DNA from 4 places in the Cupriavidus sp. HY129 genome. Region 4 is predicted to be linked to each of the others. Evidence: predicted binding sites of a transcription regulator. Region 4 holds the regulator's gene; each other region holds the start of a gene.

Region 1 (5,124 bases), on a different replicon from region 4:
CACGGTGCTGCCGTTTGCATCGATCGGCGGCATCATCGGGCTGTTCGTCACGGGCGAGTACCTGTCCGTACCGGCGTCGGTGGGCTTTATCGCGCTGTGGGGCATGGCGGTGCTGAACGGGGTGGTGCTGGTGTCGTACATCCGCACATTGCGCGAGTCGGGCATGTCGCTGCGCAACGCGGTGGTGCGCGGCGCCACGCAGCGTTTCCGTCCGGTGATGATGACCGCGACGATCGCCATGCTGGGTCTGGTGCCGTTCCTGTTCTCGACGGGTCCAGGCTCCGAGGTGCAGCGCCCGCTGGCGGTGGTGGTGATCGGCGGGCTGATTACGTCGACGCTGCTCACGCTGGTCATGGTGCCCACGCTGTACCGCTGGTTCGATGACCGCAAGCCGGAGCCGCGCGACATGTCGGTGTAGTCGGTGTAACGCGACCCGGAACATTCGATCCGTACGCCAGTACAATGGCAACCGGCCGGCATGCAACGCGCGTGCCGGCCTTTTTTTGTTTGGAGTGCATACCATGACGATCCAAGCGCGCCGCGTGCTGACGGCGCTCGCATTGATCGCGCTGCCGGTGACCGCGATGGCGGCGCCTGCCGCATCCTCGGCCGACGCGCCCGTCAACGTCGAGCTGGGCCAGCGCGGCGGCAAGCCCGAAGCGCCCGAGGCGCCCGGTGCCTGCATGAACGCAGTGAAGGCCGCGTTGCCGAATCCCGACCAGTTTCGCTGGGTGCGAGGCACCACTCGCCGCGTGGCCGAAGACGTCTACAGCGTGGTCGGCAGCATCGAGTACGTGGACAAGTCCGGACAGGCCCGCAAGGGCGAGGCGCAGTGCGATGTGATGCGCGCCCCCGGTAACCAGTTCATCGTGCCGAAGGTGCGTTTGCCCCAGTAATTTCCGCGCTGACCCTGCCACACCGGAAACCCGCAAGATGACATTTTTGTCATCTTGCGGGTTTTTGTTGGACATCGACGACCCCGTCCTCTAACCTTTTGTGTACGCCGTACACAAGTGGCGGCGCAACTCACAAGGAGGCGTTTGCATGAAGATCGAAGCGACCAACGAACACCGCTGGCTACAGAAGCTCGTCGGCAGGTGGGTAGGCGAAGGCGAGGCCCAGATGGGCCCGGAGGCGCCGCCTGAAAAATGGAAGATCCCCGAGCAGGTCAGCCAGGTGGGCGACGTCTGGGTGCAGGCGCGTGCGGAGGGCGAGTTTCCGGGCTGCGGGTCGGCGGTCACGATCATGACGCTCGGCTACGACCCCGTTCGCAAGCATTTCGTCGGCACGTTCATCGGTTCGATGATGACCCACATGTGGGTCTACGAAGGCGATCTCGAGGCCGATGGGCGCACGCTCACGCTGCGTGCCGATGGCCCGGCGTTCGGCCCGGATGGCAATATGATCGAGGGAAAAACGGCGAAGTACCGCGATGTTGTGGCCCTGGTGGATGACGATCACCGCACGCTGACGTCGTTCATGCAGGCCGACAACGGCGAGTGGATGCAGATCGTGCAGGCTCGCTATCGTCGCGAGAAGTAGGACGCCGTTCGCGGTTTGACTGGCGTTATATACGTGGTTATATTGCGATGCGATGCCCGCCATTCCGCGGGCGCGCTGCCGTACTGCTGCCACGATGAACCGCTCACTGCTGTTGCTGGATGCCTTTGCTGCCCAACCCGGCGATCCCGTTACACGGGCGTTGGCCGGGGTGCTGGAGTCTGCCTGCGCGGGGCGCCTGCCGCGCTTCGCGCAATGGCTCGGCCTGCCGCCGGACGCGTTCCGGCACATGCTGGATCACTGCTTTCCCGGGGCCGCGCAGGCGGGGTGGGCGCCAGATGTTCCACCACAGGCGCCGGACAGCCTGCCGTGCGAATTCGCCGATCTGGTGGAGATGCTCGAGGACGGCTGCGCGCCGGGCGCGGCAGGGATGCTGGTGCATTGGGCCGCGCACGCGCTGGCCTGCGGCTGCTTTGGCCATACGCACTTGTGGCAGGACATGGGCCTGTCCGGGCGCGACGATGTGTCCGCGTTGCTGCGGCAGGTCTTCTGGCCGGTCTTCGCGGCCAATACCACGGACATGAAATGGAAGAAGTTCTTCTATCACCGCGTCTGCGAGCGGCTCGACATTCATCCTTGCCCTGAGCCCTCGTGCGAGGGCTGCGACCATTACGCGGCCTGTCACGGCGCCGAATCAGCCATTGAATCGGTCATTGAATCGGCCATCGAGTCGGTCATCGTGAGACAGCCCCGCTCCTAATTCCCGATTGAAGTCTCCCCAGCTCCCCGGTGCGGGCCGGCGAGCGCATGAGCGTGGTTACGCGCGATCGGCGTGATCGAGTTCGCTGCTGCTCCACCAGGCCTCCAGCAGCGGCTGGAAGCGGTCGTCGGGCGCGCGCGGTACGCGCGTGCTCTTGCGGGCGGGCGGGAGCTGCCGGCCCGTGAGCTGGTAGACGATGGCGGCGGGCAACGTGCCGGGACCGTAGGGCACGTGATCGACCACGCTCATCTGGCGCGCGGCCTTCAGCGCGCGCGTGGTTTCCTCGGGGGTGAGACCACACGCGTCGGCCATCACGTCACGGCGCAGCGGACCTTGACGCTTGAGACCATCGATCAGCAGATGCACGCAATCGCGCGTATTCCGTTGTTTCATGTCGCGCATTTTGCGTACCTGCCCCGGACTGCACAATCGTGCATGACATTTGTTTGCATTCGTGCCGGGAATCCGTGGCAGTTCGCTGACAAGCGCACATTCCAGGCGGTGAGCGCGCCACATTCGTGCTGCAGGCTTGCATCGGTCTCGATACTGTATAAATATACAGTATTCGTAAAAATACGAGGGCAACGCCAGTCGATTGCGCCTCTTCATCCACATCATGACCGTGTCATCGCATGTCACGCCGCCGACAGTCGTGGCGGGCCATGCGGCTTCCTCCTCCTCCGCGCCCCGTGCATCGGTGAGCGAACTCGAGCACCGCTACCCCGGGCTGTGGCGCGCGGGTCAGCTCGGCCGCGCCGGGCGCTTGCCCGTGTGCCCGACCGGGTACGACGCCCTGACGGCCGAACTGCCAGGCGGCGGCTGGCCTGCTGGCGCCGTGACCGAGTTGCTGCTGGCCCAGGGTGGCGCGGGCGAATTGCGTCTGCTGATGCCGGCGTTGCGCGCGCTGGCCGCGGCGGGGCGCCGCATCGGTTTCGTCGATCCTCCGTACCTGCCCAATGCGGCCGGATTGACGGGAGGACTGGCGGCAGGACTGGCCGACGGTGGCCTGCCCGCGCGTCAGCTTTACTGGGTACGTCCGCAGGCGGGTGCGACCGTGGCATCGCGCCGCGCCGACATGGCGTGGGCGGCCGAGCAGATGTTGCGCAGCCAGGCGTTCGGCGCGGTGCTGGTCTGGCTCCCGGCGGCGCGGCCAGAGGCGCTGCGGCGTCTGCAGGTGCTGGCGCAGGCCGGCGATACCGTGGTGTGGGTGCTGCGGCCGATCCGCGTGCTGCACGAATCGTCGCCGGCCATGCTGCGGCTGGCGTTATCGCCGTTGCCCGGCAATCTGCTATCCATCGTTTTTCACAAGCGGCGCGGCCCGGCACGCGACACGCCGCTGCTGTTGCCGCTGGAAGGCATGCTCCATGTGCCGCGGCGCGCGGGTGTGCCCGCGGTGCCCACGCCGGTCGCTCCGGTCGCTCCGGTCGCTCTGGTCGTTCCAGCAACTCCGGCAGGAGCCGATCATCATGTTCCCGATATCTCCGACATCCGCGGCAGCGCCAGCCATCCCGGCGTACTGGATCGCGGTGCACCTGCCGCGCCTGCCGCTGGACGCGCTGCAGCCGAGCTGGCCTGAGCCGGTCGATGCCGGTATGCCCGCCGCTACGTCTGCCCGTGCGTCTGCCATTACGTCCGCCGGTGCGTCCGCCGGTGCGTCCGCCGATCCCCGGCCCGCACCCCATACCGGAACGCTGCATCAGGCGCTGCCGGTGGCGGTGATCGAGCACGAGCGCGTGGTGCTGGCCAATGGCCCGGCCGTGGCGCTGGGCGTGCGCTATGGAATGCGGCGCGGCGGCGTGCAGGCGCTGTCGGCCGATGTGGTGCAACTCGATCGCGATCTCGCGGCGGAGTCCGCATTGATGACCTCGGCCGCTTTGGCGTTGCTGCATTTCACGCCGGCGGTGGCGATCGATGCCGAACCCGAAGCGGCCACGGTGATGCTCGATGTCACGGCCAGCCTGCGCCTGTTCGGCGGCCATCGCGCGTTGTGCCGGGCGATTCGCGCGCGTGTGCGGCAACTGGGCACGTTTGCGCAGATTGGCAGCGGTACCACGGCGCAGGGCGCCGCATGGCTGGCGCGTCAGCCGTTGCGCAAGACGTCGCGCGGCATTGTCCGGCCCGCGCGCCGCGCGGTGCGTGCCGCCCGCATGACGCACCTGCTCGACCGCCTGCCGGTGGAATGCCTGCACAGGCTGGCCGATCCCGAATGGCTCGAAGGCATTGGCTGCCGCACGCTGGGGCAGGTGCGCCGGTTGCCGCGCGCGGGGTTGTCACGCCGTATCGGCACGGAATTGCTGGCGCGGCTTGACCAGGCCTATGGCCAGATCTCGTCCGGGTTTGCCTGGTTCGAGGCGCCACCGGCGTTTGCGCAGCGCATGGAACTGCCAGGCCGCGTGGAGTCGGCCGAGGGCGTGCTGGCCGGGGCGCAGCGGCTGTTGCTGGCGCTCGCGGGCTGGCTGGCCGTGCAGCAGGCCGGCGTGACGCGCTGCGTGCTGATGCTGGAGCACGAACGCTACCGGCTGGGCGAAGACACCGACAGCACGCCGGTGCCGCTCAGGCTGGCGCAGCCAAGCCGCGATCCCGTGCATCTGTCGAAGCTACTGCGCGAGAAGCTCGACAAGATCCGCTTTCATGCGCCGGTGGGCGGGTTGGCGTTGCGCGTGGAGGCGATGGAAATTTGCGTACCGCAAAGCGACTCGCTGTTTCCGGAACCGGGTGCCGAACCGGCGGAACTGGGCCGGCTGCTCGATACGCTGGTGGCGCGGCTAGGGCGCGACAACGTGCTGCAACCGCATCCACTGGCGGATCACCGGCCCGAGCGCGCCAATCAATGGGCGCCTGTCGACGAACCGCCCGCCCGGGGC
Region 2 (5,124 bases), 1.5 Mb from region 4:
TGACGCGGTCTGGGGGGACGACGCCGCAGCGCCGGCTTTCGGTTTCGGCTGGTGACCATACCAGCGCGGGTAAAACTGACGAACCACCTCGCCCTCGAAATGGAGCGCGTGGCATCCATGGAGCTGCATGGGGGGTTCGGGATCGATGTCTTGCGCGCCATCGCGGATATTGAACACATCGCCCGCGAAGGCTTGAATGGCCGCAGTCGGCAGCACGCCGGCCAGTTCGGTCAGATGGGTGCAACCGGCAACGCTGCCCAGGCGCTCACGAACTGCCTTGCGGAACCCCTTCGACAGGTTCAGACCGATCAGCTTGCGGTAGGCAGGGCCGATGAGGTCGCAATGCGTCGGATAAGGCACCCAATCAGAGCATGCCTCCGCATCGACGACGTTCATGCGCAGATCAATCGTGACGCGCAGCCACAGATCGTGCAGCGGCTGGCCTTCAGGGCGAATCCGGCCGCCCGCCAGTTCGATGTCGCGGGGCTTGGTGTCAGTCAGGCGCGCTTCGATGTCCCATAGGCCATCGTCCCGCAAATAGGCCTCGGCCGTGATGGCACGACGGTGACGCAGGACTCGATTGGCTGGCGGGGAAAGCGGCATGACACCAGGGGCTGACGCGGCAGGCTGAAAGTGGCGGATCGGGGGCAATTCATCACGGCAAATGGCTTGGTCCATGGGTAAGACCACCATGGACGGCCATTTGGGCCGCTGAACTCGTGGAGTTTAACATGCCGCGCTGGTTTGACCGGATACATCCTGCGCAACGAACTGTCCGCACGCAATTGTTGCAGCGACGATCCCGGCAAACCCAGCCTGCGCAACGGCTGGCCGGCGTCCACGTGACGCCTCGCTGCGATGCATCAGTGGTACGACGACTACGCCGACTTCACACGAATACCCCTCATGCGTACACAGGTATGCGGCTGCCCGCATAGCCCGTCATTTCCCCAAGTCGTCCAGGCCTTCGTCCTCGGCCCCGCGGATGATCTTGCCCACAACCGATCGGGAAAATCCGCGCGCCATCATGAACCGGACTTGCTTGGCGTGGGCCTCCGGCGAGTCCGGCGGAGCACCGAAACGCTTGCGCCAAACCTCGCGTGCGCGATCCAGCTCGGAATCGCGCAGGCGGTCCTGCAGATCACGTAGCTGCTCATTGCCGAGTTGGTGCGTCTTGGCTTCCTGCAATACACGCGCCGCGCCGTAGCGACTGGCCCGGCGGTGAACGAGGCTATCGACGAACCGCTCATTGGACAGCCAGTTGTCGCGTTCGAGCACATCGAGCAGAGCCTCCACCTCCTCTGCCGATTCGGCATGAGGCGCCAGCTTGCGCGCGAGTTCGGCCCGGCTGTGCTCCCGACGGGAAAGGTAGCCGACGGCACGGGCTTTCAGGGAGAGGGGGGGACGGGGCATTCGGCTGATATTCGGCTGATATTCGGCTGATAACGAGGAAGCCGGCAGTCGGCGCTGCGGGATACGGGAAAATCGGGGTGAAAACAAAAAAGCCGCCGCACAAGTATGCGACGGCTTTCGTCAGACAGCGACGTCAGGGTCAGCCTTCGACCTCTGCCGGCGCGCCCGCCACGGTATTCAGCGGCGCCACGCCCAGCGCCAGACGCACCTTGTTCTCGATCTCGTCGGCGATGTCCGGGTTCTCGCGCAGGTACTCGCGTGCGTTGTCCTTGCCCTGGCCGATCTTTTCGCCGTTGTAGCTGTACCAGGCACCGGCCTTCTCAACGATCTTGGCGTCCACGCCCAGGTCAATGATTTCACCCTGGCGCGAGATACCCTGGCCATAGAGGATGTCGAAGAACGCCTCGCGGAACGGAGGTGACACCTTGTTCTTGACCACCTTGACCTTGGTCTCGTTGCCGACGACTTCGTCGCCCTTCTTGATCGAGCCGATACGGCGGATGTCCAGGCGCACCGAAGCGTAGAACTTCAGCGCGTTACCGCCGGTGGTGGTTTCAGGCGAACCAAACATCACACCGATCTTCATACGGATCTGGTTGATGAAGATCACCAGGCAGTTCGTGCGCTTGATCGTGCCGGTCAGCTTGCGCAGCGCCTGGCTCATCAGACGAGCCTGCAGGCCGGGCAGCGAATCGCCCATCTCGCCCTCGATTTCCGCCTTCGGCACCAGAGCGGCCACCGAGTCGATCACGATCAGGTCGATCGAGCCCGAGCGCACCAGCGCGTCGGTGATTTCCAGGGCCTGCTCGCCGGTATCGGGCTGGGAGATCAGCAGGTTGCCGACGTCCACGCCAAGCTTGCCGGCATATTGGACGTCCAGGGCGTGCTCGGCGTCGATGAACGCGCAGGTGCCGCCCAGCTTCTGCATCTCGGCCACCACCTGCAGCGTCAGCGTGGTCTTGCCGGACGATTCCGGACCGTAGATCTCGACCACGCGGCCGCGCGGCAGGCCACCCACGCCCAGCGCAATGTCCAGCCCCAGCGAGCCGGTGGACACTACCTGGATGTCCTGTTCGATTTCGCCATCGCCCAGGCGCATGATCGAGCCCTTGCCGAACTGCTTCTCAATCTGGGAGAGCGCGGCGGCAAGCGCCTTCTGCTTCTCAGCGCTCACGCCGGCGCCGGCCTTCTTGTCGTCCATGGTCGTCCTTCAATCAATGGTGTATAAATAGGCCGCATACGGCGCGGCGCCCGGAACCCAAAGCCCTTTTTCGGGATGGAATTTCCAGGCCACGACGCCCAACCCGGCATGGTGCGATCACCTTTCATGGTAGCTCGCCCGGAATGTCGGGTACTGTATAAAAAAACAGTATGCTTGGCAAGCCCCACCGGCACCGCGGCCGGCGGCCGGCTGTGGCCGGCCACGAGGTGGAGACAATCATGCGGATTCTTATCGCCGAAGATGACGATGTGCTGGCAGACGGGCTGACGCGCTCGTTGCGCCAGTCCGGCTATGCCGTCGATCACGTTGCGAATGGCGTGGAAGCCGATTCGGCCCTTTCCACGCAGTCGTTCGACCTGCTGATCCTCGATCTCGGCCTGCCCCGCATGTCCGGGCTCGAGGTGCTCAAGCGGCTGCGCGCGCGCAGCGCCATGGTGCCCGTGCTGATTCTGACTGCGGCCGACAGCGTCGACGAACGCGTGAAGGGGCTGGACCTCGGCGCCGACGACTACATGGCCAAGCCGTTCGCGCTGTCCGAACTCGAGGCCCGGGTGCGCGCGCTGGTGCGCCGTGGCGCAGGCGGTGGCGCCACGCTGATGCGCCACGGGCCGCTCGCGTTCGATCAGGTCGGCCGCATCGCCTATCTCAATGAACAGATGCTGGATCTCTCCGCGCGAGAGGTCGGTCTGCTCGAAATCCTGCTCACGCGCAGCGGGCGGCTCGTATCGAAGGAGCAGCTCGTCGATCACCTGTGCGAATGGGGCGAGGAAGTCAGCAATAACGCGATCGAGGTGTATGTGCACCGCCTGCGCAAGAAGATCGAGGTTGGCGGCATCCGCATCGCCACGGTGCGCGGGCTGGGCTACTGCCTCGAGAAATTCCAGCCGGCCGTGGCCGCGCATGGCTGACACCACGGGGGCTGATCGCGCATGAGCCTGCTGCGACTGCCGTGGCGACGCCGTTCCGCCGCGGGCCCCGCACGCGCGACGGACCCCACCCGGCCCACGCTGGCCGATGCCGCGGCCGAAGACCAGGCGCTGGCCGACGCCCTGCCGCACCTCGAAGAAACCTCGGCGCACCCAGCGCCCCGCTCGCTGTTTGGCGAGATTCTCGACTGGATGCTGGCGCCGCTTCTGCTGCTCTGGCCGATGAGCATCGCCGTCACATACCTCGTCGCCAAGTCGATTGCCAACGGGCCGTTCGACCGCGCGCTAGAAGCAAGCGCCATCGTGCTGTCGCAGCAGGTGCGCGAGGTCAACGGCCGCGTCACGCTGCAGCTTCCACTGTCCGCGCGGGAGATCCTGCGCGCCGACGAGACCGACAACATCTACTACCTGGTGGTAGGCAAGCACGGCGAGTACGTGGCGGGTGATCACGACCTGCCGCTTCCGTCCGAGGACGAAGAGGGACATGCCGGGCTGGTATCGCTGCGCGACGATCGCGTGGCCGGCAACGATGTGCGCGTCGCCTATACCTACGTCGACCTGAAGAACGTCAACGGCGCCCAGCCCGTGCTGGTGCAGGTGGCCGAGACGCTGGACAAGCGCGCGCGGCTGGCCAATGAAATCATCAAGGGCGTCATCCTGCCGCAGTTCGTGATCCTGCCGCTCGCGGTGGTGCTGGTGTGGTTTGGCCTCACGCGCGGGCTGGCACCGCTGACCGCGATCCAGCAGCGCATCCGCGCGCGCAATCCCGGCGACACGAGCCCGATCGACGAGCGCGCCGCGCCGCAGGAAATCACGCCACTGGTAGCATCGTTCAACGACCTGTTGTCGCAACTCGAGCAGTCGGTGCAGACACAGAAGCGTTTCATCGCCGATGCCGCACACCAGATGAAGACACCGCTCGCGGGTCTGCGCATGCAGGCGGAACTGGCCCAGCGCGAGCAATCACCGGAGGAACTGCATCGATCGCTGGCGCAGATCGCCGGCAGCTCCAAACGCACCGCGCATCTGGTTACCCAGTTGCTGTCGCTGGCACGCATGGAAAATCTGGCAGGGGTAGGCGGCATGACGCCGGTAAACCTGACCGCGCTGGCGCGCGACGTGGTCAAGGACCTGTTGCCCCAGGCATGGGCGCGGCAGATCGACCTTGGCCTGGAAGGCGACGAGCACCCCGTGATGGTCACGGGCAATCGCGTGATGCTGACGGAGATGCTCAACAACCTCGTCGACAACGCCATTCGCTACACGCCACCCGGCGGACATGCCACGGTGCGCGTCATCGCCGATGCATTCGAGCCGTTCGCATATCTCGATGTGGAAGACACCGGGCCGGGCATCCCCCCGAGCGAGCGCGGACGCGTGATGGAGCGTTTCTATCGTGTGCTCGGCACCAACACCGAAGGCAGCGGCCTGGGGCTGGCCATCGTGCGCGAGATCGTGCAGCAGCACGGCGGCGAAGTATCCATCGACGACAACGTGTACCAGACCGAGCCTCGTCTGGCCGGTGCCCGGTTCCACGTGACGCTGCGCCGCGCGCCGCCGGAA
Region 3 (5,124 bases), on a different replicon from region 4:
ACCGGGCGATGCACACGGATGGCAGTCAGCACGTCATGCATCGGCTTGCGCGAGCGTACGTGCATGGTGACGTTGCCAGTGGCGACGATGCGCAGGTGATGTCGCGCCGCGGCCGCTTCGACCGTGCCGCGGTGGATATCGTCCATCGGCTTGTAGAGCAGGCTCAATCCCATCCACGCCCTGCCAGCAAAAGTCGCGCTCACCCATGCCGATTGCGCCTCCAGCTTCTCGGCCGCCACGCCATAGTCCGGCGTGAACACGATCAAGCAATCTGGCAGCCCCTTCAGATGCTCGGACGGCGCTTCGGGCGCGGCCAAGTCGCGTGGGGTCAGCACATAGGAACCCTTGGCGGCGCGCATGCGCGCGAGCGTGATCAGTTCGCACAAGTTGCCATAACCTTCGCGGTTACGGGCAAGCGCAAGGAATGAGAGCGCGGGAGAGCCGTCGGCGTTCTGCAGCCGGAACCAGGCGCCAATTACAAGGCGAAGGCCGGCATTCCTGGCCTCTGTGTGGGCACGAACGATGCCCGCTAGCGAGCACTCGTCCGTGATGGCGAGCGCGTGGTAGCCCAACTGAGCGGCGCGCTCAGCGAGCTCTTCCGGCCGTGAGGCGCCGGCGAGGAAGGAGAAGTTGGAGCGGCAGTGCAGTTCCGCGTAGGCGGGCAGACCTGCCTTGGCGTTGATGTCCATGGTTTTCAGCCGAAGAGGCCATGCAGATACCACCGAGCCTCATCGCCTTCTCGGCTGCCCATGCGTTCCTGAAAGATCCAGTAGCAGGTGTGGTCCTTCGCCTCCGCAACGAAATAGTCGCGTGTCACCAGCTGGCCGCCCCACCAGCCCGACTCGATGCGCTCAGGCGGTGAGACGATACGCAGTGGCGATCCGTAGAAGGGACGGTGGTCGCGTTCAATCAGCGGCACCGGCTTGCCGAGCAGCCAAACAGGACGTGGCAGGCCTGCGGGCAACGTTGCGCTGGGCGGCTTGTCAGTGGCAGACTGCCAGCTGTTGGCGACTTCCGGGCGGTAGTCTGCACGCAAGCACGGTTGGCGGACATTGTCAGCGCCGAGGCGTGCCACCAGCAACTCAAGCAGGCGTGCATGGTCCGCCGGCGTGCCGCCCGGTTCTGGAAACAATGAATCGCTGGGGGGTGCCACCGGCTCGGTCTCGATGGCAGACACCGCGACGGCAATCATCGGCGCCTCGACAGTCAGCCGCGTCAGACGCTCTTTGAGCAGGCGAACCAAATGCTCTTCATGCCAGTTGGGCTCGGCCAGCGCAATCTCAATCTTCGTTGGTGCGATGGCAGCGGGGCCGCGCTCGTGGCGCAGTTCGACCGCAAACCGCTTGATGGCCAGGTGCCGGGCGGTTAGCCAGCCGACCATCTGTACCAGCAAGCCGCGAGTGTAGGCAAGGGCGGACTCAGCGTTGTCCATCCTATCCGGAAGATCCACCGCGGCGTCAAACGATGGGGGAGCTTCGACCCATTCGAAGACTTCAGGTGCTTCCCCATGGGCGCGATCCAACGCCTCAAGGATGGCGGCGCCGCATCGGCGCTGCAGGCCTGCGCGCGGCAGCCGGCGCAGGTCTCCTAGCGTCCGACAGCCGAGTCCGTCCAGCCACTCATCAAACGGCCGCGCCGCCGGCAGGATCGCAACGGGGATGCCGACCAGCGCTCGCACCAATGTGGGCATACTTAATGCCGTTCCGCCACCAGAGCGCGCAAGTAGCCAAGCGCCTTCGGCGGTTGGTGCGCATCCCGCGACAGGACTGAACCCCATTGCCCTGACGGCCGCCAGCATCCGTTGCCGCAGCTTGCGGACGCCGCCGAATAGTCGCAGCGTGGTGCTGATGTCGACAAGCACCGCCGCCTCCTCGGACGCAGCGACATTGGGCGAGAACTGCAGCATCGCCATCATGACACGCTCGAGCGCCGCCAGTTCTGCGCAACCATCGCGGTCAAAGAGAATGGTCTGCGGTGCGATCGTCTGTACGCCACCGCGGCGCATTGCCGGCTTCACGCCGGCCGCAATGGCCAGCGGCGACGCCATATGCACGCGCTCCCTGTCCAGGACAGCAACCGCTAGCTCAGTGGACCAGTTCGGTCGGAATACTTCGAGGGGCAGGGACGACAGGCGCAGGCAGATCCACAGGCGCAGCATGGCGATACAACAGAATGGGGGAGGGCTGCAGCGCTATGTGGAGCGGCGATTCCTGCTGCGGGCCTCGACGCTTAACGAACTGCACACGAATTCCGTCCGATGCGGGCTCCAATGTCAGGCGCAGCGGCGCCGGCGAGGCATCGCGTGCACAGGCCGTCGGACGAACCACGAAGAAAAGGACATCGGAGGCTTGGGCGGCAAGATGCAGACGCCGAAGCGCATCGTTACGCAGGTGCGACTGCCAAAAGACGAGCGCTCCGCAGGTCCCGGCGCGCAAGATCTGCTCCGCGGCCCACAGGGCGTCAGCGGTGTGCCGGGTTTCGATCCAGAGAGTCTGCGCGGACGGGACGCCCCAGTTGGCGAGCGCCAACGCTTGAGGCGCGTGCGGCGGTGCCAGAAGCGCGACAGGGCGGTTCGAGCGCGCGACGAGAGCAGGGCGTAGCAAGCGCAACTCGCCGATACCCGGCTGGCGCTGCAGCAACTCCGTCAGGCAACCGATCGGCCAGCCGCCGCCCGGAAGCTCCTTGTCGAGCGACGGATACCCGGTTGGAACGGTGCGTGCGTTGCCCCGAGCAAGCTGCGAGGCAAGCCAAAGTGACGGATGAATGGATTCTGGGGCGACGGTTAGCATGGCGAGCTCCTGCCCCCAGTGTACTGTATATTTATACAGTATTCACCTGCATTATCCGTCACATGAGCGGTTCCATCGCGCGATCGCTGCCACCAGCGGCCAACCAGCCCTGTTGCGAAAATCGCATCAGGGCTCGTATAATTTGGGTGTTGCAGGCAAGCGCGGAGCTTGTAGAGGTCGTCGAAAGACGGCAGCCCGTTTTGGGTGGGATCCTCGAATCCGGGGCCTGCAACCGTCTTTTCTCAGTCGTCGCGCACCGCGGCGATCACACGCCGACGCTCCCCATCTTCTGCGTCGCCGCACCAAAACTTCAAGCCGTAGCCGTCCACCTGTCCATTGCGCCGATACAGGTTGCGTGCGAGCATGCGCAGGTATCGGTCTTCCGTCTCCCCATACTGATTTCTGTGGACTGCGTAGAACGCGCTCGTCGCCACGGCGTCGGCGACCTGCAGGCCTGCCAACTGGTCGTGATTCACTGCGCGCACGCCATCAAGGTCGAGGCTGTCCCAATGGATGCGGCAGTCTTCCCGGCCCTGCAGTCGCACAAGGTAATGATGGAGGTCGGCATAGGACATCGCCGATCGGTTCGAGAAAATCAGTTCGGCCTTACCATCACCCTCACCAGGGCGCGCGGTATCCCTGCACAGCCAGCTCACGCGTTCCAGCAAAAGGCGGATCGTGTAGCGGTATAAGGAAAACGCCTCCTGCTGAAAAACCTCCGGGTCGGCGATTGAGGGCTTGTGGACCAGCACATGCACGTGCCGCAGTGGCGCCTCCCCAATCATGCGCGCCAGAGGCACCCGGTGCTCATGCCGCAGGTTGCGAAAATGCAGGGGCGATTTAGCAGGCTTCCTCAGTAGCTCCCTAGCGTTCTTGACGAGTTGCACCATTGCTAGGTCGTTCACAGTGCGAACTACCGTGGCGGACTGGACGAACCACCTCGAACTACCTTGCTCGTTGGGAAGGAACACAAATCCTTCGTCGCCCGACTCGTCGATATAGACGCGAAAGCTGGAGGTCATGCGTGATGCGTTGGTTATATGAGGGTGCCATTATGAGGCACACCAAAGGGCCGGGCTTCAAAATGATCTCGCTATGGACGCTACTTGGCCGGACGGACGTGCCCTATCCGTTGTCGGAAATGGCGGCAGGCGTCTGTAGTGGGCGCCCCGTCACGCCGATCACGATCTGCAACGCGCTGCTGGCGATCAGGGCGAACCGACACTTGTCGATGTCGAAGTCCTTGGTGTCCACGCTGAACAAGGGGTCGGCCATCGGCCTTGTGTGGGCTCATAAATCTGGAAGAATGCGTGGCAGGAGTTTTACTGGCTTGCCCTTCTGGGACTTCTCGAGGGGCGACCAATCTTCTGTTCCTGGGCTGCCACTTCTTATGGCAGAAACGTTCCCCTTCGGACCAGAAAGTCTTTGCAACGGTAGTTGAACGATTGAGCAGTTCCTCCAGCCGCAGCCCTTCCACCACGGTGGTATGGTCTTCGCTGCAGCAGCTCATGGCACAACCTCGCACGGCCTTGCCCTCGATGCAGCCACTCCTCCAGGCGAGTGCCTGGTCGGAGGTCGCGGCGACCGGCGTCGAAGTCGGCGCGCCAGGCTCGTGCGTTTAGAGTGACAGCCAGCGGCTAGAGGCCTTTTGTCGCGGCCTCACGATGAACTTGCGGCCGGCGCTGTCACAATCGCTAACTAATTTGATAGCTTACTTCACGACCTCGAAGCTACGAGCCTCTCTCTGATATAAATGCTAATAATTTCAGTAAGTTAGAAGAAGCGCTTCTATTTGCTGGTCATTTGATAGCGCGTACCGCAGGCCTCCATTTATGGAAAGAAGCCAGGAAGAGGTCCACGCTGCGCTGTTATGTGCGTGCTGTGCCCGGTCGCACTGAATGATTTAACATAAATCTTTTTATGCGAACTACTGGTGTAGCGGCAAAGTTGTAATGTCCGGTTCGGGGGTGCGGATGAATTCTTGGACTACTTGGAGGTAGTTCATGTATTCGTACGAGGATCGCATCAGGGCGGTCAAGCTGTATTTAAAGTATGGAGGAAAGACGGCAACGGTCGTTCGTGAGCTGGGCTATCCGTCGGGTAAGAACCTGAAGCGGTGGGTCAACCTTTACCAGGCACTGGGGGACCTGCCCGAGCACCGCCGTCCAAGGCATCGATACACGCTGGAGCAAAAAAGCGTGGCGGTGGATCACTACTTCGGTCATGGCTGCTCTCTAGTTGGTACCCGCAGAGCCCTCGGGTATCCCAGCACCGAAATGCTGGCCCGCTGGATTGAGGAGCTGCGCCCTGGCTCGCGTCGCATGGTCACGAGCAC
Region 4 (5,124 bases):
GGCCATCGTGCATCTCCTGAAGGTGCTGTGCGGTATAGGGGCGTGGGAGGGACGAAAGGCTTCAACCTCTCGTCATCGTCGGATCGAATGGGGCAAAACTATGCTGGGTTGGCGCTTTCCGCCACGATCGACGTTCTCGGTTGTTACCCTAGCCGGAGAGCGAGAAATTTTCATTGGCCCAAAGAACTACGAATGGTCAGGAAAATGCGCGACGTCGCGAAATCGGGCAAATAATCTGTAAAGATCAGGAATTGCAGATGCTGCGGAGGAGAAGCATGACGCTCAGATTTCACGAACTCTCTCCCGATGTGCGGGAGGCTCTGGAGTCCATTTGCGCCAGGCACGGATTCGTCCCCGAGGATTTCAAATTCGCGGTTGCGTACGCGCTCAATCCGGGGGAGGGGGCTGCGGATATGGTGACTGTCGAACGCGTGGTCGGCGGTCAGTTGCAGAAATACAAAGGAGGCGCTAGCGGGGCTGCGACCTGGCTGGCTGCCTTTGAGGCAGACCTCGCGTCCGATTGGTTCGGCGCGCCGTTGGCCGATTAATGTCGAGTCAGATTGATGATGGTCGGGCCCCGATCAGCGTCGGGTCCCGGGGCCATCATCGCCCGTACATGCAGCAATGCGCTGCAGTGCATGGTGGCGGAAGAGAGCGGGCTGCCTCAATCAAGAGTTTTCGAGGAGGGTTCAGCAAGCTCGAGCATTCGGCAGATGGCGGCCATATTGCCGACCATGGTGCGGCGATGGGTGCCCTGGTAGACGCGAACGCCCTTGATCTGGCGGAAGGGGACCGGCTTGACCGGACGGCGGGATGCGACGGTTTCGGATTGCAGCATGGCAACACCTCGTAATTTGCGTTCAGCAGAAGTCCGCACCCGTCGTCCGTAAAGGACGGGGCGGCGTTGGCAAAGCAAAAGCGGGTGACCGGGGCAGGTGGCCAGCTGCCTGGGTCCGGAGAGTCAGAAGCCTGAAGATCTGATCAGGCCAACTGCGATACCCTCCAGGGAGAACTCATCACGTCCTGCATGCAAGACGATGTTCTGGAAGTCGGGGTTCTCGGCGATCAACTCGATCGTATCGCCGCGTTTCTTCAAGCGTTTGACGGTGACGTCATCGCCCAGACGGGCGACGACAACCTTACCGTTCGCAGCTTCGCTGGCTTTCTTCACGGCAAGCAGGTCGCCATCCAGAATGCCGGCGTCGCGCATGCTCAGGCCGCGAACGCGAAGTAGATAGTCGGGGCGCTCGTCAAAGACAGAGGCATCGACTTGATACTGCCGGTCGATATGCTCGGCAGCCAGAATCGGGCTGCCAGCTGCGACACGACCGACTAATGGCAATGTCAGTTGCAGCACACCCGCCATCGGTAACGAGAACTGATCGGGTCGTTCAGAGTCGCTACGCGTCACCTTCAGGCGAATGCCTCGCGATGCGCCCGGCGTCAGCTCGATCACGCCCTTGCGCGCCAGAGCCCGCAGGTGTTCCTCGGCCGAATTGGGGGAGGAGAAGCCGAATTCGGCGGCGATCTCAGCACGAGTGGGCGGAAAGCCCGTGTTGCGGATCGTGTCGCGGATCAGGTCGAAAATCTGCTGCTGCCGGGGTGTCAGGGTCGCCATGGGTCGCAGGTCTTGTGCCGAAGCACTGTATGTTTAAACAGTATGCTGTGATTTTATACAGTATCGGGTGAAGTGCAAGCACATTTTGCGCAGCCGGCTCAACACGAGTAGTTCCGTGGGGTGAGGCCCACGGGTTTGCCACGGGTTCGGCCAAGCGTTCGCGCAGTTACAATCGGCCCGCCTTCAAGCTCCGTCAACCCCGTCCATGTCCGTACTCCTGCCTCGTATCGTTGTGCTCGCGACTGGCGGCACCATCGCCGGTTCGTCCGCTAATCCTGCCAGTAGCGCGCACTATCAGGCTGCGACAGTACCTGTATCGCAACTTGTGCAGGCAGTGCCCGCGCTGGCAGATGTGGCGCGGGTCGAAGCGGAGCAGGTGGCGCAGGTGGACAGCAAGGACATGATGTTCGATCTCTGGCGGTTGCTTGCCGCGCGAATCGGGTATTGGTCCGCGCAGGCCGATGTCGCCGGAATCGTGATCACACATGGCACTGACACGCTGGAAGAGACGGCGATGTTCCTGCATCTGACGCAGGCTTGCCCGTTGCCTGTCGTGATGACTGCGGCCATGCGCCCATCGACATCGCTTTCGGCTGACGGGCCGCTGAACCTGCTCGATGCGGTGCGCGTGGCGGCAAGCCCGGCGGCGGTTGGCAAGGGTGTGCTCGTGGTCCTGAATCAGCAGATTCATGCCGCGCGTGATGTCGTCAAGGCGCATACGTCGGCTGTCGATGCTTTCCATTCGCCAGTTGCCGGTCCGCTTGGCTTTGTGCAGGATACCTACGTCCATTTCTCGCGCACCCCGGGTCCTGGTCAGGCGCCGCGCTTGCCGGTGCCCGCTGTATGGCCGTTGGTGGAGATCGTCGCCAGCTATGCGCAGCCGGGGAGGGTAGCTATCGACGCGATGGTGGCCGCAGGCGTGCTAGGGTTCGTCGTGGCCGCGGCTGGCAACGGTTCCGTGCACGAAACGCTGACGGCCGCGCTGGTCGACGCCGCGGCATGTGGTATAGCGGTGGCGCGTAGTTCGCGTACCGGTGCTGGTCATGTGGCAATCCCCGCACCGCCGCGACCGATAGGTGGCGTATTCGTCTCGTCGGGTGACCTCAACCCCTACAAGGCGCGCGTGCTGCTGCTGCTGGCGTTGGCTGACGACCCTTCGCTGGGGCGCGATGCGGCCCGGCTTCAGGCGCTCTTCGAGCGGTACTGAGGCAGGCCGGGCGCCGAATTCTTGCGGGAAGGCCCCTTTCCGGGCTATACTCGCGGGCTACTCAACCTTGCCGCACCGGACGTGACGCCCGGGTGGCTCATCCCAAAAGGAGCGTCAATGCGTCATTACGAAATCGTATTTATCGTCCATCCGGACCAGAGTGAACAAGTGCCGGCGATGATCGAGCGTTACAAGCAGCTCGTCACGTCGCAAAACGGCCAGATTCACCGCGTGGAAGACTGGGGCCGTCGTCAAATGGCCTACATGATCCAGAAGCTGGCCAAGGCTCACTACGTTTGCCTGAACATCGAATGCGGCAAGGACACGCTGGCTGAACTCGAACACGCGTTCAAGTTCAACGACGCCGTGCTGCGTCACCTGATCGTTCAGACCAAGAAGGCCGAGACTGCTCCTTCGCCGATGATGAAGGAAGTGCAGCGCGAAGAAGCCCGCAAGGCCGCGCAAACGACCACGGAAGGCCAGCCCGCCTAAGAGCGGACTGCATTGTTGCGGTGAACCAGCTTCGGCTGACCGCCACGCTCGTCGAGCGAGAGGCGTTGCGCTATACGCCGGCCGGAGTGCCCGTCGTCAACTGCATTCTGCAGCATACCGGCGAGGCGCTGGAGGCGGAAACGCCCCGGCAGGTGGAGTTCGCAATCGTGGCCATGGGCATTGGCGCCGTTGGCCAGCAGCTTGAGCGGTTGCCGCTCGATACGCTGCTCGATTGCGAAGGCTTTCTAGCCCACAAGCACCGCAACAGCAGGACACTGGTCTTTCACATCACTCGATGTAAAGCATTCGAAAAGGATTGAATCATGGCATTCGTCAAACGTGACAACAAGAACAAGAAGCGCTTTCAGCAACAGAACCCGCTGTTCAAGCGCAAGCGCTTCTGCCGCTTCACCGTGGCTGGCGTCGAACAGATCGACTACAAGGATCTGGACACGCTGAAGGACTTCATCGGCGACAACGGCAAGATCACGCCGGCTCGCCTGACCGGTACCAAGGCTCACTATCAGCGTCAGCTGGATACGGCCATCAAGCGCGCCCGCTTCCTGGCGCTGATGCCGTACACCGACCTGCACAAGAACTGATAGTCCCAGGACCGCAAGGAGAAATACACGATGCAAGTCATTCTGCTGGAAAAAGTCATCAACCTGGGTAGCCTGGGTGACATCGTTCGCGTGAAGGACGGTTACGCTCGTAACTTCCTGATCCCGACCAAGCGCGCACGCCGCGCAACGCAAAGCGCCATCGCCGAATTCGAAGTGAAGCGCGCCGAGCTGGAAAAGGCCGCCGCCGAGAAGCTGGCTGCCGCTCAAACCGAAGGCGAGAAGCTGAACGGCCTGACCGTCCAGATCACCCAGAAGTCGGGTGTGGACGGCCGTCTGTTCGGTTCGGTGACCAACGCCGACATCGCTGAAGCCCTGGCTGGTCAAGGCTTCAAGCTGGAGAAGGCTCAGGTTCGCATGCCGGCCGGTCCGCTGAAGGTTGTTGGCGACCACCCGGTCAGCGTTGCTCTGCACACCGACGTGGTGGTGGATGTGACCGTGGCCGTTCTGGGCGAGCACGTCTAAGCCGTACCCCGCGAAGCAGTGCGCCAGCTCGGTCTGGCGTACGCGATGCACAGAAAGGCAGGAGCTGCGCTCCTGCCTTTTTTGTTTGCGCGGCCCTCAGCGCCGCTATAATTGCCCCCCATGAACGCGCCCGCCGCAGATCCCCAACTAGACAGTCTCAAGGTTCCACCGCATTCCATCGAGGCCGAGCAATCGGTACTTGGCGGGTTGCTGCTGGATAACGCCGCCTGGGACCGGATTGCCGACTTCATTTCCGAAGCCGATTTCTATCGTTTCGACCATCGGCTGATCTTTCAAAGCATTGCCCGCCTGATCTCGGCGACCAAGCCGGCCGACGTGATCACTGTCTTCGAGATGCTCCAGGGAGCCGGCAAGGCCGAGGAGGTCGGAGGGCTGGCTTACCTGAACTCGCTGGCGCAAAACACGCCGAGTGCGGCCAATATCCGTCGTTACGCGGAAATCGTGCGCGAACGTGCGGTGCTGCGCAAGCTCGTGACCGTCGCCGATGACATTGCGTCGGCGGCCTTCGCGCCCAAGGGGCGTGAGGTGCGCGAGCTGCTCGACGAAGCCGAGTCGAAAGTATTCGCCATTGCCGAAGAGGGCGCGCGTGGCCAGAAGGGCTTCCAGGAGATCCAGCCGCTGCTGACGCAGGTGGTCGAGCGGATCGACGAGCTTTACCACCGTGACTCCACCAGCGATGTGACCGGCGTACCCACCGGTTT

The links. The regulator LexA, encoded in region 4, represses DNA repair genes until DNA is damaged. The targets are predictions, from matches to a motif close to ACTGTATNNNNATACAGT.
Region 1: a site for LexA is predicted at 2,806-2,823, ahead of imuA (translesion DNA synthesis-associated protein ImuA). Genes of this name have one in related genera too.
Region 2: a site for LexA is predicted at 2,767-2,784, ahead of recA (recombinase RecA). Genes of this name have one in related genera too.
Region 3: a site for LexA is predicted at 2,812-2,829, ahead of imuA (translesion DNA synthesis-associated protein ImuA). Genes of this name have one in related genera too.

Annotation. Positions count from the first base shown of each region.
Region 1 is NZ_CP083255.1:2,645,707-2,650,830, reverse strand. It holds gene K6G35_RS28230 (efflux RND transporter permease subunit) at 1-418, shown strand, start outside; gene K6G35_RS28225 (DUF2880 domain-containing protein) at 522-896, shown strand; gene K6G35_RS28220 (DUF1579 domain-containing protein) at 1,045-1,542, shown strand; gene K6G35_RS28215 (nitrogen fixation protein NifQ) at 1,637-2,260, shown strand; gene K6G35_RS28210 (hypothetical protein) at 2,318-2,653, opposite strand; gene imuA (translesion DNA synthesis-associated protein ImuA) at 2,877-3,836, shown strand; gene K6G35_RS28200 (Y-family DNA polymerase) at 3,727-5,124, shown strand, end outside.
Region 2 is NZ_CP083254.1:481,684-486,807, reverse strand. It holds gene K6G35_RS02335 (DUF2889 domain-containing protein) at 1-603, opposite strand, end outside; gene recX (recombination regulator RecX) at 943-1,413, opposite strand; gene recA (recombinase RecA) at 1,553-2,614, opposite strand; gene K6G35_RS02320 (response regulator) at 2,854-3,543, shown strand; gene K6G35_RS02315 (sensor histidine kinase) at 3,565-5,124, shown strand, end outside.
Region 3 is NZ_CP083256.1:30,749-35,872, forward strand. It holds gene K6G35_RS29040 (error-prone DNA polymerase) at 1-689, opposite strand, end outside; gene K6G35_RS29045 (Y-family DNA polymerase) at 695-2,158, opposite strand; gene imuA (translesion DNA synthesis-associated protein ImuA) at 2,085-2,789, opposite strand; gene K6G35_RS29055 (DUF3800 domain-containing protein) at 3,032-3,811, opposite strand; gene K6G35_RS29060 (hypothetical protein) at 3,915-4,064, opposite strand; gene K6G35_RS29065 (IS3 family transposase) at 4,793-5,124, shown strand, end outside.
Region 4 is NZ_CP083254.1:2,016,971-2,022,094, reverse strand. It holds gene K6G35_RS09155 (bifunctional aspartate transaminase/aspartate 4-decarboxylase) at 1-6, opposite strand, end outside; gene K6G35_RS09150 (hypothetical protein) at 276-548, shown strand; gene K6G35_RS09145 (hypothetical protein) at 665-838, opposite strand; gene lexA (transcriptional repressor LexA) at 962-1,618, opposite strand; gene K6G35_RS09135 (asparaginase) at 1,824-2,825, shown strand; gene rpsF (30S ribosomal protein S6) at 2,943-3,317, shown strand; gene priB (primosomal replication protein N) at 3,338-3,637, shown strand; gene rpsR (30S ribosomal protein S18) at 3,641-3,919, shown strand; gene rplI (50S ribosomal protein L9) at 3,950-4,402, shown strand; gene K6G35_RS09110 (replicative DNA helicase) at 4,523-5,124, shown strand, end outside.